3 regions of the Pseudomonas sp. M20 genome follow, and region 3 is predicted to be linked to each of the others. Evidence: predicted binding sites of a transcription regulator. Region 3 holds the regulator's gene; each other region holds the start of a gene.
What was found. The regulator FliA, encoded in region 3, starts transcription of late flagellar genes. The targets are predictions, from matches to a motif close to CTAAAGTTTNNNNNNNNNNNGCCGNTAA.

Region 1 (2,259 bases), 3.2 Mb from region 3:
GGCTGCGGAGCATCATCCGCGCTGAGGGCGTTGGACACGGTTTATCAATCTCCAGACAAAATATGACGACTAGCCAGCATTTTGCCAGCATGTTCCGCGGGTTGATAGAGCTGGCGCATCAACGGCTCATGCCTGGCTGAGCGGACGCGGTACGGCGGGTTTGGCAAATGTACCGCTGGCGTTATAAAGCGCTGGCGCTTCACCACCGGTAAGGATCTTCAGTTGATTGGCCGTGGCGGCCTGCTGGATCTGGATCGACTGGCCGTTCTTGACGTTGGCGGCCTGGCATTGAGCGATCAGATCGGTCAATGCATCGCCTTGCGTCAACAACTGGTCGCCAATGCTCGACTTGCCAGCCAGCTGCTCCAGACCGCTGCGGTCTGTCGACAAGTTGAGGCTGGCGAGGATTTCGCTGCGTTTGCGGCCATGCTGTTCAAGCAAAATGATCAATGCCTGTTTATGCGCCAGAATTTCTTCCAGCAGGGGCATGTCGCGACCGTGCAACGCGAGAGATTCGGTTTGCAGCAACTCCAGCAATTGTTGAGCTGGAGCAAAGTCGTCGTTGATCAGTTGCAATAAATTAGTGTCGTGCATGGCTGGCCTTGGGTGTTAAGCGTCCAAAAGCCTCGCGCCGGCAAAGGCCTAGCGCTGGGCTTCGAAGTTGAGCAGTTTGCTGGCTACACGGTTGCTGTCGACTTTATAGCTGCCATCGGCAATCGCGGCTTTCAACTCGGCCACACGGGCTTTGTCGACAGCAGGCTGATCGCGCAGCTTGTCAGTGACCTTCTGCAACTGTTGAGCCTCATTGCTGAGGTGTACCGATTCCCCGCTTTTTGCGGTACTGGCCGGTTCGGCCTGGGTATTCAGCGGCGCGGAGGTGCCGGTTTCGGCGGTTTCCTTGGCGTTGCTGGTACGTGTACTGCCCGTAAGTGACGAGGAGCTGTTCAAACGGCTGAAATCGATGACCATGATAAAAACCTCTGGGAATTTGGACGCTTGCCATGTTTTCGGCCATCCCCTGGAAAACTTTAGGCACATTTACAATGAGCCTTGCATGCGCCGGCGCGTGTCCTGCTGCGGCACAGTTTAGGGAACAGCCGGGGGCAGCGCCAGTTTTCTACATCGCGACTTCCACTTGGCCGGGCGCGGTGACTTGCGCCTTGATGACCCGTTGCGAGTTGAGGTTTTTCACGCGTATCTGTTCTTTCAAACCGCCATTGGCCAGCGCTTCACCTGGCATGCGCACGGCGAGCGTGCCGCTGCGCGCAGTGATGACCACTTGATCGCCCTTGCGAATGACTTCGGCCTGTTCCAGATGAACCAGGGTAATGACCTGATCGGCTACCGTTGGTCGGGTTAATTTCTGCCCGATCGCTTCGTCTACCGAGGTCAGAAAGCCTTGGTTGATCGTACTCACGTCGCGCTCACGCAGGGTCACGTCCTGCGGTTCGATAATCCCTGCACGTTTCAGCGGTCGGGTGGTGGTCACAATCTCGCGAAACAGGCGGACTTGAGCGGGCACGAACACGGTCCAGGGCGAGGCGCCTTCACAGCGCACCTTCACGGTAACCCGGCCCAACGGACGTGCCGGGCTCTCCAAAGTCGCTGTCAATTCCTTGTCGCACATAGGCATGCGCATACGGGGGTCGAGCTGGTTAACTTCGATTTCGTAGCGGCCTTCCGTTTGACTGGTAGCCAGATAGTCTTCTACGGTGAACTCAAGAAAGCCCTGAGTGACGCCGATAAGCATGTCAGGCAAGGTAACCGCATCAGCAATGGCAGGGTTGCCAGCGAAAAAGCAGCAGACGGCTGACATCGCGCAAAGGCTTTTGCGAGCGCGGGAGGTCAGGTGTCGGAAAAATGTCGTTTGAGCGTTCATACGAGTTAAAAAGCAAGCGCCGTGCCGTTTAGCAATGAATGTGCGTCGCAACAACACTTGGCGTTGGTGTAGGAGTCTGGGCATGGCTGGTGTAATGGATTCGGTGAACCAGCGCACGCAACTGGTAGGGCAGAATCGCCTGGAGCTGTTGTTGTTCCGTCTTGACGGTCAGCAGCTTTATGGAATCAACGTGTTCAAGGTGCGGGAAGTGTTGCAGTGCCCGTCGCTGACGTTGATGCCCAAGTCCAGTCCTGTCGTGTGCGGGGTGGCAAATATCCGGGGGGCGACCATTCCGATCCTTGATCTGGCAATGGCCACCGGTTCCGGAGCGTTGAAAGACAAGAACAACCCGTTCGTGATCATCACGGAGTACAACACCA
Region 2 (2,259 bases), 2.8 Mb from region 3:
GATTTCGTTGTTCTGTTGTTGCAGCCCCTGTGTGCTGTCGAGCGTCACCGCATTGAGTTCATCGGCAGCCGTCGCCAGTTGCGTCGCCGAACCGCTGATGCCTTGCAGCGTCTCACGCAGGTTCTGTTGCATGGTTGCCAAGGCTTTGAGCAAGCGACTGACTTCATCGTTGCCATGGGTTTCGATCGGTCGGGTCAGATCACCCTGCGCGACACTTTCTGCTGCACTCACTGCACTGCTCAGCGGACGAACGATACTGCGCGTGAGCATCATCGCTAGTGCCACGGTGGCCAGCGCGGCCAAGGCAATGAACAAGCTGACAATCGTGCGCGAGTTTTCGTAGTGCGCAGCGGACTTCTGGCTTTCGGCGGCGACCTGTTTGGCGAACAGGTCTGCCAGATCGTTGAGTTGCTTGCCGGAGCCATCGACCACTGTCTTCATGTCGACCAGCAACAATTTGGTCAGCTCATCACGCTTGCCTTGCTCAGCAAGGGCGAAGGATTGAGCGATGCCACTGCGATAGGCAGCGAAGGTTTTCTTGAACTGGTCGTATAGCTGCTGGCCTTCCGGGGTGTTGACCAGTTTGTCGTAAGCGGCGATTTTCTCGCTCAGCTCCTTGTCGCGGGTGTCCATCTGGCTGCGGTAGGTGGCGATATTGTTGGTGTCCTGATCCAGCGCCATGCGCAGCGAGATGGTGCGGATACGCAGCATGATCTCGCGAATCTCGTCGCCGCCACGAATACTTGGCAGCCACTGGTTTTCCACCGCGACTTCACTGTCGCGAATACTCGACATCTGCCCGAGGGCAAAAACGCCGAGCAAGGCCACCAACACCGCGATCAGGGCGAACCCCAGGGCCGCCCGGGGAGCAATATTCAACTGACGAAGCAACATGACGAACGCCCTTATTCTTGTATTGGCCAGATTCAAGGGGCGAAGCCATGGCAGTCCCCTCGTGTTAGCGGGCTATCGGCAGGTTGTATGATGACTTGAAGGGGAAATGCGTTTTTGTCGGACAAAAAAAATCCCCGTATCTTTCGATACGAGGATTTTTAATATGGTCGGGGTAAGGGGATTCGAACTCCTGACATCCTGCTCCCAAAGCAGGCGCGCTACCGGACTGCGCTATACCCCGGTAAAAAAAAGGCGACCTTTCAAAGATCGCCTTCTTCGATCAGCGCTTTTGGCCTCTGATCTTAAGATTCGATCCCAGCGTTAACTGGTTTCAAAAATGGTGGGTCGTGTGGGATTCGAACCTACGACCAATTGGTTAAAAGCCAACTGCTCTACCAACTGAGCTAACGACCCAAAAATGGTCGGGGTAAGGGGATTCGAACTCCTGACATCCTGCTCCCAAAGCAGGCGCGCTACCGGACTGCGCTATACCCCGGCTTGAAATTGGCTCCGTGACCAGGACTCGAACCTGGGACCCAATGATTAACAGTCATTTGCTCTACCGACTGAGCTATCACGGAACTACATATTTCAATTTACAACGGTGAAACTTGTTGCATCTAGTCACTCGTTCGCATCGCTGCGTTCGTGTGTCTGAGGCGCGCTATTCTACAACCTAGAACACCTCTGTCAACCCCCTAAATTGCTTTCAAGTTAATGATTTGCAACTTATTTCAGATTTCAACTCAGTGAGCTGAGACCGTCTTGGCGACTGACTGCGGGGCGCACTTTACAAGCCTTTTCCTTTGAGTTCAACAGCCTAACGAAAAAAAAGGCCCTACGATGTAGGGCCTGCCAATTTTCATTGGCGCTTGGACTCAATTGAAAACGATTTCGTCGTTCTCGACAGCCCCGCTCGCCGTGTCGCCTGGCATGAAGTGACCCGAAAGAATCAACTGCGCCAGCGGGTTTTCGATCCAGCGCTGAATCGCCCGCTTCAAAGGACGAGCGCCATACACCGGGTCGTAACCGACAGCAATCAACTTGTCCATCGCCTCCGGGCTGAGTTCCAGCTTCAGCTCACGCTCGGCCAGGCGAGTGCGCAGACGGCCCAACTGGATCTCGGTAATGCCCGCGATCTGATCCCGCGCCAAAGGCTCGAAGATCACCACTTCGTCGACCCGGTTGATGAACTCCGGACGGAAGTGCGACGTCAGCGCATCCATCACCGCTGCGCGCTGCGCCTCACGATCACCGACCAGTTCCTGGATCTGTACCGACCCCAGGTTCGAAGTCATGACGATCACAGTATTGCGGAAGTCCACCGTGCGGCCATGACTGTCGGTCAAGCGGCCATCCTCAAGC
Region 3 (2,259 bases):
GGTCACACGCTTGATCACCTGACCGGTCAGGTCCTGGTAATCCTGGGCCAGCAGGATGTCGTTGAGATTGCTCGACACCGCACGGTTGTCCGTGCTGCTGCGTGACAGAAAACCGTCGACCCGGCGCGCCAGTTCACGGAACTCTTCAGCCCCGACCTCGCGACGCATGAAGCGACCCCAATCGGCGCTCAAGGTCTGCGCTTCGTCAGCCAGACCATTGACCACCGGCGTGGCGCTCTCCACCAGATCCATGGTGCGGTTGGCCGCGGCTTCCGTCAGCTTGACCACATAACCCAGGCGTTCGGTGGCGTCGGTGATTTGCGACACTTCCTCGGCCTGCGGCATGTTCGGGTCGATCTGGAAGTTGACGATCGCACTGTGCAATTCACGTGTGAGCTTGCCGACTTCCTGGTACAGGCCACGGTCACGGGTCTGATTGAGCTCATGGATCAGTTGCACAGCGTCGCCGAACCTGCCTTTTTCAAGGCTTTCGACCAGTTCGACCGCGTGTTTTTTCAGGGTCGACTCGAAATCGCCCTGTGAAGATTCGTTATGCTCCATAGCTCCCCCGCGCGTTCATCAGCCGATGCGTTCGAAAATCTTCTCGATTTTGTCTTTCAACGCCTGAGCCGTGAAAGGTTTGACTACGTAGCCGTTTACACCGGCCTGAGCGGCTTCGATGATCTGCTCGCGCTTGGCTTCTGCAGTCACCATCAGCACTGGCAGGTGCTTGAGTTTTTCATCGGCACGCACGTGGCGCAGCAGGTCGATACCGGTCATGCCCGGCATGTTCCAGTCCGTTACCAGAAAGTCGATGCTGCCGCTGTTGAGCACTGGAATGGCAGTCACGCCATCGTCAGCCTCGACGGTGTTGGTGAACCCAAGATCACGCAGCAGGTTCTTGATGATCCGCCGCATCGTTGAGAAGTCATCAACGATGAGGATTTTCATGTCTTTGTTCAATTCGACCTCCAAGCAGTCTTAAACGCGCCCAGCACCTGGACGCGCCACTTCAATCAATCGGCGCAGCACTTGAAGACTGTCTGGAGCACAACAGAGCAAGACCGGTGCCGTTCATCACCGCACCAGCCTCGTTCGCAGTGTCCCCACACTGCCTTCAGCGCGCTCGCCACTCCCCCAAACGCCCCCGCAAACGGGCCGCGCACTGGCTGTGTAACTGGCTGACCCGCGATTCACTGACGCCAAGGACTTCACCGATCTCCTTGAGGTTCAGCTCTTCGTCGTAGTACAGCGCCAACACCAGTCGCTCACGCTCCGGCAAATTGGCAATCGCGTCCGCCAACGCTGCCTGGAAACGTTCATCTTCCAGATCGCGTGACGGCTCAAGATGAGCACTCGCGCCATCCTCGTGCAGCCCTTCGTGTTCGCCGTCCTGCAACAGATCGTCGAAACTGAACAGGCGACTGCCCAAGGTGTCATTCAAAATCCCGTAGTAATCGTCGAGACTCAATTGGAGTTCGGCTGCAACCTCGTGATCTTTAGCGTCACGGCCGGTTTTAGCTTCAATTGAGCGAATTGCGTCGCTGACCATACGGGTATTGCGGTGAACCGAGCGTGGTGCCCAGTCCCCTTTGCGCACTTCGTCGAGCATCGCGCCGCGGATTCGAATGCCCGCGTACGTTTCGAAACTGGCGCCTTTGCTGGCGTCATATTTGGTCGAGACTTCGAGCAGGCCGATCATCCCGGCCTGGATCAGGTCTTCGACCTGCACACTCGCCGGCAACCGTGCCAGCAAGTGGTAGGCAATGCGTTTGACCAGCGGCGCGTAACGCTCGATCAGCTCGTACTGAGCGTCGCGTGCCGACTTCTTGTAGTAGTTCATACCGCTTGCTGTCATAGCACGGGCCCTGCCGTTTGCTGCACGAGGCGCTCGACGAAAAACTCGAGATGGCCACGCGGGTTGGCGGGCAGCGGCCAGGTGTCGACCTTCTGTGCAATGGCCTTGAATGCCAGCGCGCACTTGGAGCGCGGGAAGGCTTCGTAAACGGCACGCTGCTTCTGCACCGCTTTACGCACGCTTTCGTCGTAAGGCACGGCGCCGACGTATTGTAGGGCCACGTCAAGGAACCGATCCGTGACCTTGGTCAACTTGGCGAACAGGTTGCGCCCTTCCTGCGGGCTCTGCGCCATATTGGCCAGCACGCGGAAGCGGTTCATGCCGTAATCGCGGTTAAGCAGTTTGATCAGTGCGTAGGCGTCAGTGATCGAGGTTGGCTCGTCGCAGACCACCAGCAACAC

Region 1: flgM (flagellar biosynthesis anti-sigma factor FlgM) is a predicted target of FliA. The motif match lies at 1,005-1,032, and genes of this name have one in related genera.
Region 2: ACI514_RS29840 (methyl-accepting chemotaxis protein) is a predicted target of FliA. The motif match lies at 967-994, and genes of this name have one in related genera.

Annotation. Positions count from the first base shown of each region.
Region 1 is NZ_CP173611.1:667,895-670,153, forward strand. Features, by position in the region: gene ACI514_RS02945 (flagellar brake protein) at 1-38, opposite strand, end outside; gene ACI514_RS02950 (flagella synthesis protein FlgN) at 127-594, opposite strand; gene flgM (flagellar biosynthesis anti-sigma factor FlgM) at 643-969, opposite strand; gene flgA (flagellar basal body P-ring formation chaperone FlgA) at 1,118-1,879, opposite strand; gene ACI514_RS02965 (chemotaxis protein CheV) at 1,962-2,259, shown strand, end outside.
Region 2 is NZ_CP173611.1:6,679,839-6,682,097, reverse strand. Features, by position in the region: gene ACI514_RS29840 (methyl-accepting chemotaxis protein) at 1-894, opposite strand, end outside; tRNA gene ACI514_RS29835 (tRNA-Pro) at 1,059-1,135, opposite strand; tRNA gene ACI514_RS29830 (tRNA-Lys) at 1,233-1,308, opposite strand; tRNA gene ACI514_RS29825 (tRNA-Pro) at 1,314-1,390, opposite strand; tRNA gene ACI514_RS29820 (tRNA-Asn) at 1,400-1,475, opposite strand; gene clpB (ATP-dependent chaperone ClpB) at 1,773-2,259, opposite strand, start outside.
Region 3 is NZ_CP173611.1:3,904,525-3,906,783, forward strand. Features, by position in the region: gene ACI514_RS17290 (protein phosphatase CheZ) at 1-561, opposite strand, end outside; gene ACI514_RS17295 (chemotaxis response regulator CheY) at 580-951, opposite strand; gene fliA (RNA polymerase sigma factor FliA) at 1,118-1,858, opposite strand; gene fleN (flagellar synthesis regulator FleN) at 1,855-2,259, opposite strand, start outside.